3 regions of the Brachybacterium avium genome follow, and region 1 is predicted to be linked to each of the others. Evidence: riboswitches for the same ligand, from Rfam matches in the RefSeq annotation. Region 1 holds a riboswitch; each other region holds the start of a gene.
What was found. Region 1 has a riboswitch for thiamine pyrophosphate ahead of CFK39_RS06140 (bifunctional hydroxymethylpyrimidine kinase/phosphomethylpyrimidine kinase). Riboswitches for the same ligand answer to the same signal wherever they lie in the genome.
Positions count from the first base shown of each region.

Region 2: it holds a riboswitch for thiamine pyrophosphate, as region 1 does, so the genes downstream of both, CFK39_RS13845 (ECF transporter S component) here and CFK39_RS06140 (bifunctional hydroxymethylpyrimidine kinase/phosphomethylpyrimidine kinase) in region 1, are expected to answer to the same signal.
Region 3: it holds a riboswitch for thiamine pyrophosphate, as region 1 does, so the genes downstream of both, CFK39_RS09070 (3-oxoacyl-ACP reductase) here and CFK39_RS06140 (bifunctional hydroxymethylpyrimidine kinase/phosphomethylpyrimidine kinase) in region 1, are expected to answer to the same signal.

Region 1 covers NZ_CP022316.1:1,342,437-1,345,701, reverse strand. The annotation lists gene CFK39_RS06140 (bifunctional hydroxymethylpyrimidine kinase/phosphomethylpyrimidine kinase) at 1-1,597, opposite strand, end outside; TPP riboswitch at 1,588-1,680, opposite strand; gene CFK39_RS06135 (exonuclease SbcCD subunit D) at 1,770-2,933, shown strand; gene CFK39_RS06130 (AAA family ATPase) at 2,930-3,265, shown strand, end outside.
Region 2 covers NZ_CP022316.1:3,094,668-3,097,932, reverse strand. The annotation lists gene CFK39_RS13855 (M13 family metallopeptidase) at 1-1,009, shown strand, start outside; gene CFK39_RS13850 (hypothetical protein) at 1,006-1,602, shown strand; TPP riboswitch at 1,594-1,699, shown strand; gene CFK39_RS13845 (ECF transporter S component) at 1,743-2,324, shown strand; gene CFK39_RS13840 (ATP-binding cassette domain-containing protein) at 2,461-3,265, shown strand, end outside.
Region 3 covers NZ_CP022316.1:2,005,867-2,009,131, reverse strand. The annotation lists partial or broken gene CFK39_RS09075 (LLM class flavin-dependent oxidoreductase) at 1-702, opposite strand, end outside; gene CFK39_RS09070 (3-oxoacyl-ACP reductase) at 702-1,505, opposite strand; TPP riboswitch at 1,781-1,872, opposite strand; TPP riboswitch at 2,063-2,166, shown strand; gene thiO (glycine oxidase ThiO) at 2,159-3,265, shown strand, end outside.

The DNA of each region.
Region 1 (3,265 bases):
GGCGGCACGCCAGGAGGAACGCTCGCGTCGCCGCGGCCCGCTGGGCGGGGGTGGCCGCAGCGACCTCCCGCTCGACCTCGCCCAGCGCCCCCTGCACGCCCTCGACGAACCCGGGATCGCGATAGGTCTCCAACCAGGCGGCGTACGGATGGCCCGGCGCGATCTCGGCCAGATCACCGCCCACCTGCGCGTAGAGCCAGAAGCACGGCAGCACCGCGGCGGCCGTCACCGGGGCGGCGGAGCCGAGCGCATGGGCGAGCAGGAAGTCGGTGTACGCGCTGGTCACCGGGCTGATGGCGGTGCCATCCTCGGCCGGTTCCGCGGAGAGCCACGAACGATGCAGCTCCGCCTCGACCGTCAGACAGGTCCGGGGGGACTCCGCCCAGAACGTGCGGCCCGAGGCGGTGGTGGACGCCTCCGCGAGGGCGGCCAGGGCGCGGGAGTAGCGGGCGAGGTAGAGCGCATCCTGGGCGAGATAGAACTCGAAGGCCGGGCCGGTCAGGCTCCCCTCCACCAGCGCCCGGACGAATCCGGAGCCCGCCACCTGCGCAGCCAGGGAGGAGCCGGCGGCCCAGAGCGCGGCGGTCCACGGGCCGGCGGGGGCGACGACCGGGAGCACCGGGGCGGTCCCGGCCTCCGTCCCGGCAGCTCCCGCGCAGGCATCGATCAGGTCCTCGGGCGTCTCGAGCCGGGCGGGGACCTCGCCCACCCGCAGCCAGGGCGCGGCGGAACCGGCCGCTGCCAGCCGTCGGCCCTGGTGGGCGTGGTCAACGGGGCCGTGCCCCGTCCCGACGTGCAGCGCCCCGCCGTGCACGATCGCCTCATGCAGCCACTGGGTCGCCCAGGCCAGGGCCGCGGCGGGGCTGTGACCGGCCCCGAGGCGGGTGGCGAGGGCGGAGGCGAGGGAGCAGCCGGTGCCGTGCGTGCTCGTGGTCTCCACCCGGGCCGAGCTCGCCCGGTGCTGCGCGCCGTCGGCCTCCACCCAGGTGTTGCTCACCTCGCGGTCCTCGAGGTGACCCGTCTTGACGACGACGGCGACCCCGGTCTCCGCCGCCCAGCGGCCGGCCTGCGCGAGCGCCTCCCCTTCGCTCCTCGCGCGCGGCGCACCGGTGAGCACCGCGAGCTCGTCGATGTTGGGGGTGACCACGCTCGCGCGACGGCAGAAGCGGATCATCGCCTGCTCGGCCGCGGGTTCCAGGAGGCGATGCCCGCTGGTGGCGACCATCACCGGGTCCACCACGAGCACCCGCGGTGGGTGCGCGTCGAGCCAGGCCGCGACCGTCTCGATGACCTCGACGGTGCCGAGCATGCCGGTCTTGACGGCCTCGAGGGTGACGTCATCGCTGACCGCGGCCAGTTGGGCGGCGAGGAACTCGGCCGGCGGCACATGGATGTCGCGCACGCCGTGGGTGTTCTGGGCGACCACCGCGGTGACGACGGCCATGCCGAACCCGCCCGCGGCGGTGATCGACTTGAGATCCGCGGCGGTGCCGGCGCCGCCGGTGGGGTCCGTCCCCGCGATCGAGACCACGCGCGGCACCGTCGGCCGGACGGGGAGGAGGGCAGAGGGGGACTGGGTGCAAGGATCCGAACTCATGCGGACATCCCTTCGCTAGTACGAACTAGATCAGGTTCCACGGGTGTCATCTCAGCGCGTCTCACGCACCCCGTGTCCGCCGACCACCCTAGAGCACGAGCTCGCAGCGGGGCCCGCCGTCCACGACGGTGAGACGTCACCGGCTGTCGGCCCCCGCTCGTAGGCTCAGGGCATGAAGATCCTGCACACCTCGGACTGGCACCTGGGCCGCACCCTGCACAAGGTCGACCTGCATGCCCACCAGGCCGCCTTCCTCGACTGGCTGGTCGCGCTGGTCGAGACCGAGCGGGTCGACGTGGTCGTCATCCCCGGCGACGTCTACGACCGCGCCGTGCCCGCCGTGTCCAGCGTGACCCTGCTGGACAGCGCCCTGGCGCGCCTGGCCGACACCGGCGCCACCGTGGTGCTGACCTCCGGGAACCATGACTCCCCGGAGCGGCTCGGCTTCGGCCGTTCCCTGATGCGCGCCGGCATCCACCTGCTCACCGACGTTCCCGGCATCGAACACCCCGTCTCCGTGGCCGATGAGCACGGCGAGGTGCTCTTCTTCGGCCTGCCCTACCTCGAACCCGACCGGGCCCGCACCGAGCTGGTCGCGGAGGGGGAGCCGCCGCTGGCTCGCAGCCACGAGGCCGTCACCCGCGCCGCGCTGGAGCGTGTGCATGAGCGCGCCGCCGCGCATCCGGGAGCGCGCACCGTCGTCCTCGCCCACACCTTCGTCACCGGCGGCGATGCCAGCGACTCCGAGCGGGACCTCTCCGTCGGCGGCGTCGACTCGGTGCCCGCCGGTGTGCTGGGAGGCCTCGACTACCTGGCGCTGGGCCACCTGCACGGCTGCCAGGACCTCACCCGCCTCGTCGGCGCCCCCGCCTGGTACTCCGGCTCGCCGCTGGCCTTCTCCTTCTCCGAGAAGAACCACCGCAAGTCGGTGCTGCTGGTCGAGCTCGGCGCCCCCGGGACCGCGGCAGAGGTCCGACGGATCCACACCCCGGTGCCGCGCCCGCTCACCGAGCTGCGCGGCTCCCTCGAGGAGATCCTCGCCCGCGCCCCCGAGCACGGCGGCGACTGGATCAAGGCCGTCGTCACCGACCCGGCCCGCCCCGCCCACCTGCAGGAACAGCTGCGCGAGGCCTTCCCGCAACTGCTGCTGACCGAATACGCGCCCGAGGGGCGGGAGGCGAGAGCGGGCACCCCGGTGGTGCGGCGGGAGCAGAATCCGTTGGACGTGATGGACGACTTCCTCGCCCACGTCACCGGCGCGGCTCCCACCGCCGCCGAGCACGAGGTCCTGGACCGCGCCTATACCGCGGTGCGCCGCCAGCAGGAGGCCTCGTGAAGCTTCACCACCTGCGCCTGACCGGGATCGGCCCCTTCGCCGGCACCGTGCAGATCGACCTCGCCGCTCTCGGCGCGAGCGGCATGTTCCTGCTCGAGGGCCCCACCGGCTCCGGCAAGTCCACGATCCTCGATGCCATCGTCTACGCCCTGTACGGGCAGGTCGCCGGCAGCGTCAGCAGCGGCGACCGGATCCGTTCGCAGTTCGCGCCGCCCACCGAGGCGAGCGTGGTGGACCTGGTGTTCGAGACCGCCTCCGGCATCTTCCGGGTGCGCCGCCAACCCGAGTTCCACCGCCCCAAACTGCGTGGCACCGGCACCACGAAGGAGCAG
Region 2 (3,265 bases), 1.7 Mb from region 1:
GAAGCGCGGTGTCGCCTTCGTCGAGGGTGTCGTCGGCTTCGCGGTGGGCCGTGAATATGTCGCCCGCCACTTCCCGGCCGCGCACAAGGAGCGCATGACCGAGCTGGTCGACGCGCTGATGGACGCCTACCGCGACTCCATCCGGAGCCTGCCGTGGATGACCCCGGCCACCCGGCAGAAGGCCCTCGCCAAGCTCGAGCGGTTCACCCCGAAGATCGGTTACCCCGAGCAGTGGCGCGAGTACGACGGCCTCGAGCTCGTGCCCGGTGACCTGGTCGCCAGCGCCCGGGCCTCCCGCTGCTTCGAGGCCGCGTTCGAGTTCTCCAAAGTGGGAGGGCCGATCGACGAGACCGAGTGGCACATGACCCCGCAGACGGTCAACGCCTACTACAACCCGGGCGCGAACGAGATCGTCTTCCCCGCCGCGATCCTGCAGCCCCCGTTTTTCGATGCCGAAGCCGAGGACGCCGTGAACTTCGGCGGGATCGGTGCGGTCATCGGCCACGAGGTGGGCCACGGCTTCGACGATCAGGGCTCGAAGTACGACGGCGAGGGCAACCTGGTCTCCTGGTGGACACCCGAGGACCGCGAGGCCTTCGACACCCGCGCCGCGCAGCTCATCACCCAGTACTCGGCCCTCTCACCCCGGGACCTCGACGACTCCCATCGCGTCAACGGCGCCCTGACCATCGGCGAGAACATCGGCGACCTGGGCGGACTGTCCATCGGGGTGAAGGCCTACCTGGCCAGCCACGACGCCGCCGAGGTCGAGGCCGAGATCGACGGCTTCACCGGCCTGCAGCGGGTGTTCTGGTCGTGGGCGACGGTGTGGCGCGGCCGCCACCGCACCCAGGAGGCGATCCGCCGCCTGGCCGTGGACCCCCACGCCCCGATGGAGTTCCGCTGCAACACGGTCGCGAGCCACCTGGAGGAGTTCCACACCGCCTTCGAAGTCCATGAGGGTGATGCGATGTACCGCGCACCCGAGGAGCGGGTGAGCATCTGGTGAGGCCGGAGGCGCCGTTCTACGTGGGTCGCACGCGGCCCTCGTCCATCGGCTGGACCCGCATCGCGATCACTCTGGTGGCCGGCGCCGTGCTCGCGCTGCTCATGGCGCAGCGCTCCACATCGCTGGGCATGCTGCTGGTGGCAGTGCTGTTCCTGGGCCTGGCGGTGTGGACGTGGATGGGGCAGCGGACCCGCTTCATCGTGGACGGGCACGGGCTGACGGTCAGCTTGGGAGGGTTCCTGCCTCGCAAGCCCTGGCCGCTGGAGGATTTCCGCACCGTGCAGCTGCGCGAGCTGCCGCGCTCGCAGGTGGGCGTGGCCCTCGGCGGCTACGGATGGCGTCGCAGCCGCGCATCGACTCCGCAGCCCGCGGAGCTCACCCCTGTCGGGTCGCGGAAGATCTTCACCCTCGACCAGATCCAACAGCCCTACCGGATGCTGGTCACCCGGCCGGGGACGATGGTCGAGATCATCGGCCGCGGCTCCACCCACTACATCCTCTCCCCGAGGACCCGCACGCCACGGCCACCGCGGTCGACCAGGCGATCCGTTCCCGGCGCTGAACGGGTAGACTTCCCCCTCGTCATCCACTGACAGGGGAGCACCGCGAGGTGCTGAGAGTGCGCAGCCCGCGCAGACCCTCGAACCTGATCCGGCTCACACCGGCGTAGGGAGTCGGGATATCCGTGGAGCGCCGCCGGCGCCCGCGCCCCTTCCAGAGGGAAGGAGAAGTGATGACTCGTTTCCGTACCGTGGACCTGCTGGTCACCGTTCTGATCGGCGCCGCCTTCGGCGTCGCGTACCTGGGCTACGGCCAGCTGTACACGCTGATCGGACCGCTGACCGCGACGTTCAAGCCCGCCGAGGGACTGCTGGCCGGGATCTGGTTCCTGCCGGCGATGCTCGCGGGGCTCATCGTGCGCAAGCCCGGTGCCGCCCTGCTGGCCGGGCTGCTCGCCGCCGTGCTGTCGATGCTGCTGGGCAGCCAGTGGGGCTGGGGCACCGCGATCTCCGGCCTGATGCAGGGCGGCGGCGTCGAACTCGCGTTCCTGCTGACCCGCTACCGGCGCTTCGGCCTGCCGGTCGCCGTGCTGGGCGGCGTCCTCGCCGCGCTGCTGGAGTGGGGATGGGAGAAGGTCGCGTACTACCAGGAGATGAGCTGGGCCTTCTCCGGCGCGATGCTCGCCTGCTTCCTGGTCTCCGGGGTGCTGCTGTGCGGCGTGCTCGGCTGGGCGGCCGCACGGGCGCTGGTCTCCACCGGCGCGGTGGACTCCCTCGCCGCCGGCCGGGAGCACGCCCGGGTCGCCGAGGCCTGAGCAGGCGGCCCCGATCACCCCTCCCCGCGCCCCTGCCACGACCGGTCGACAGCTGACCGGTCTGACCTGGCGACCGCTGACCCGCTCCCGGCCCACGATCGCCTCGCTGGACCTCACGATCCCGGCCGGGCAGCGGGTGCTGCTGGCGGGTGCCAGCGGCAGCGGGAAGTCGACCGTGCTGCGGGCCCTCGCCGGGCTCCTCGACGAGGAATCCGGCGAGGGCACCGGCCTGCTGCCTCCACCGACCCGGCCCGGGGAGGCCGGGCTGCTGCTGCAGAATCCCGCGCATGCCGTGGTCGCGGCGACGGCCTTCCGCGACATCGCCTTCGGGCCCGAGAACGCCGCCCTGGACCGCACGGAGATCCGTGAGCGCGTCGCCGCAGCCCTCGCGGCCGCACAGGTGGGGCTGGATCCCCAGCGGGGTCCGCTCGAGGTCTCCGGCGGGCAGCAGCAGCGCATCGCACTGGCCGGCGGCCTCGCCCTCGACCCCGAGCTGCTGCTGCTGGACGAGCCCACCAGCATGCTCGACCCCGACACCGCGGACCGTGTCCGCGAGGCGATCCTCGTGGCCGCCGACGGTGCCGGTCTGGTCATCGCCGAGCACCGGCTGGGGCCCTGGCTGGCTCACGTGGACCGGTTGGTGGTGCTCGGCGAGCAGGCGCAGATCCTCGCCGACGGGGCACCGGGCGAGGTGCTGCGCGAGCAGCGGGCGCTGCTGCAGGAGATCGGGGTGCTGGTCCCCGAGGAGAAGAGCGCGGCGCGACCGGCCGCGACGCGATCAGTCGGGGCGGGGCCGATCGTCGCCTCGCTGCGCGGCGTCACCGTCCCCTCCCGCGGGCTGACCTCGCCCCTGGACCTCGAGGTGCGCGCCGGTCGCCTCAGCGTGCTCACCGGCCCCTCCGGAGCAGGGAAGACCACCATGCTGCGCACCCTGCTCGATG
Region 3 (3,265 bases), 660 kb from region 1:
CCTCGGCCCAGCGGGCGGCGAGGTCGCGTCCCGGCTCCGAGGCTCCGGCCTGGAACAGCACCGGGCGTCCCTGCGGCGGCGTCGGCACATTCAGCGGGCCGTCGACTGCGAAGGAGTCACCAAGGTGATCCAGCGGACGGAGCAGGGAGGAGTCGGCGTACACACCCTCGGGTCGGCAAGGATGCTCTCGCGCGGCCACGAGTCCCACAGGCCATGGAGGACCTGGATGAACTCCTCCGCCGTGCCGTACCGCTCCTCGTGGGCGGGCAGCGCGGCCATGCTGTGGTTGCGGGCCTCCGCATCGGTCATCGAGGTGACCACGTTGATCCCGGCCCGGCCGTGGGAGATGTGATCCAGGCTCGCGAGCAGCCGAGCCGCATGGAACGGATCCCAGAAGGTGCTTGAGACCGTGGTGACCAGGCCGATCCGTTCGGTGGCGCGGGCCATCGCCGTGAGCACCGTGATCGGTTCCAGGAACCAGCTGGGCCCGCGCTCGGCGCCGGTGGGCGCGATCGACTGGCCGTCTGCGAGGAAGATCGCGTCGAGCCGGCCGCGCTCGGCGATCTGGGCGAGCTCTTCCCAGTAGGTGATGTCGCCCAGGCGGGACACTGCGGAGCCGGGCGCGCGCCAGGCGGCGCCGTGGTGGCCGACCGCGTGCGCGAACAGGTTCAGCCGCACGTGGCGGGTAGCAGTCGCGGCCATCAGTCCTTCACCAGCCCGCCGTCGACGACCAGGTTCTGGCCGGTGATCGCCCGCGACCACGGCGAGGCGAAGAACAGCACGGCATCGGCGAACTCGGCGGGTGTGGTCACCGACTGCAGCGGGGTGCTCTCGGCGATCGCGTCGAAGACGGCCTCGGGCGTCGCGGAGCTCGCGTCGGTGGTGCGCAGCAGGCCGCCGCTGACCATGTTCACCGTGATGCCGCGCGGGCCGAGATCGGCGGAGAAGGTGCGGGTCAGCGACAGCAGCGCCGCCTTGGCCGCGGTGTAGTCGTGGTAGGGCACCACCGGATGCTGGAAGAGGTTGGTCCCGACGTTGATGACGCGGCCCGAACCCGCCCGGTCGAAGCCCGGCAGCGCTGCCTGGATCGTGTTCAGCGCCCCCTGCACGGCGCTTGCGAACTGGGCCGAGAAGGCGTCGTAGTCGATCGCGTCCGCCTTCGCCCTCGCGTCCCCGTTGAACGAGAAGCCGCTGAGCGCATTGTTCACAACGGTGCTGACGGGCGCGCCGAACTCGGCCTGCGCCGCCTCGAACAGTGCCTCCACCTCGCCGCGGTCCCTGACGTCGGCGCGCACCGCGACCGCTCGGCCGGGATGGCGGGCCGCGAGCTCCCGTGCGGCGTCGCCGCTGGTGAGGTGGTTGATGACGACGCGGGCCCCCTCACTCAGCAGGGCTTCGGTGATCGCGCGGCCGAGGCCGCGGGCGCCTCCGGTGACCAGGACCACCTGGTCGGCGAGGGCGGGGATGCTCCGGGACTGCGCGGGCGCAGCGGAAGAGGAGGTCATGAGTGGTTCGTCCTTTCGAAGACGGGATGCGAGCCCCCGGGATGGCGGAAGGACCGGCATCCGGGCAGGGGCGGGAGAACGCTCCACAGGTGGAGGAGCGGGACGACGGGGGTCGGCTCTGATCCCGTTCTCGCGGACGGCAGGCGCAGGCCCTTCAGGCCCGGGCCGGACGGTGTCATCACTGCCTGCGATGCCCGTACATCGTGCGCTGCTGGCCGGGGTGTCACGGCAGCCGGCGCCGCATACGGCGCCACTGCAGGTGAGACCAGTGCACAGCAGCTCATCGACGACATTCCTCCGCGAGTACGAACTCGATCAGGTTCACCGGGTGTGTTCTCAGCCCTGTCGGGCACCCCGTGTCGGTCGTCGACTATACCCATGGCCCCGCCCGTGCGGCGGTTCGTCCCGTGCGGGAGCTGCGGCGACCGTGCGGAAGGAGGGCACCCGTCCCAGTGGACGGTGCGCTGCTGGGCCGGGCCGACCCGGGACGGAAGACCGTCGGCCGATCCGCCGGGATGGACCCTCGCCGCCGCCCGCCCGCCGCTGCGGGTAGGGTGGCCTGGTTCCGTGGGAGCCCGTTCGTCGGGCTGAGAGGGCCTCGTGCCGACCACCAGCACTGGATGCGGATAATGCCGCCGTCAGGAGGACCGCTCATGCAGCACGTCGCCGTCGTCGGCGCCGGGATCATCGGACTGCTCACCGCCTTGGAGCTGAGACGCCGCGGTCACCGGGTCGAGATCCGTTCCACCGGCGTGGCCGAACAGGCCACCCACGCAGCGGCCGGGATGCTGGCTCCCACCAGTGAGGTCCAGTTCGGCCAGCACTCGCTGAGGCCCTTGATGAGGAAGGCCGCGAGCCACCACCGCGCGCTGGCCGCCGAGCTCGCCCTGCGCACCGAGGAGCCGCTGGGCTACCGCGACACCCCCACCCTCGTCGTCGGCCGCGACCGGTCCGACCTCGAGGCCCTGCGTCTTCTCGCACAGGAGCAGTGCGCGGAGGGTGCCGAGGTCGAGGAGCTCACGTCCGCGCAGCTGCGCGGTCGCGCTCCGACGCTGGCCCGGCACGTGGCCGGGGCGATGCTCGTCGCCCGCGACCACCAGGTGGACCCCCGCACCCTGGTCGCCGCCGTCGTCGACGCATTGGCCGGCCCGGGGCGTCCCGGCGACGGGCCGCCCGTCTCCCTCACCATCGGCAGCCGCGTCGCCTCCACCGAGGAGATCGACGCCGACCGGATCATTCTCGCGGCCGGCCTCGGCACCACCGAGATCGACGGACCGCACCGGGTGCTCGACCTGTCGCTGCGCCCGGTCCACGGTGACATCCTGCGCCTGCACGTCCCCGCCTCCGCCCTGCTGCCCGAGGAGGACAACCTGCTGGACCACACGGTCCGAGCCCTGGTCCGCGGGCGTCCCCTCTACCTGGTGCCGCGCGGCGGCGGCCTCGTGCTCGGGGCCACCAGCCGGGAGGACGACATGGTCGGCGCGTCGGCCGGCGCGGTGCTGACCCTGCTGCAGGACGCGGCCGAGGTCCTCCCCTCCGTCCGCGACACCGAACTGCGTGAAGTGATCGCTCGCGCCCGCCCCGGCACCCCGGATGACCTCCCGCTGCTGGGACCGGTGCCGACAGACCCGCGAGTGATCGTGTCCACCGGTTACCACCGCCACGGGATCCTGCTCTCCGCCTGGGCCGCGGCGCGCACCGCCGATCTGCTCGAGGCCGATCCCGGGGCACCGCCGCCCGGGGACATGGCCGAGGAGCTC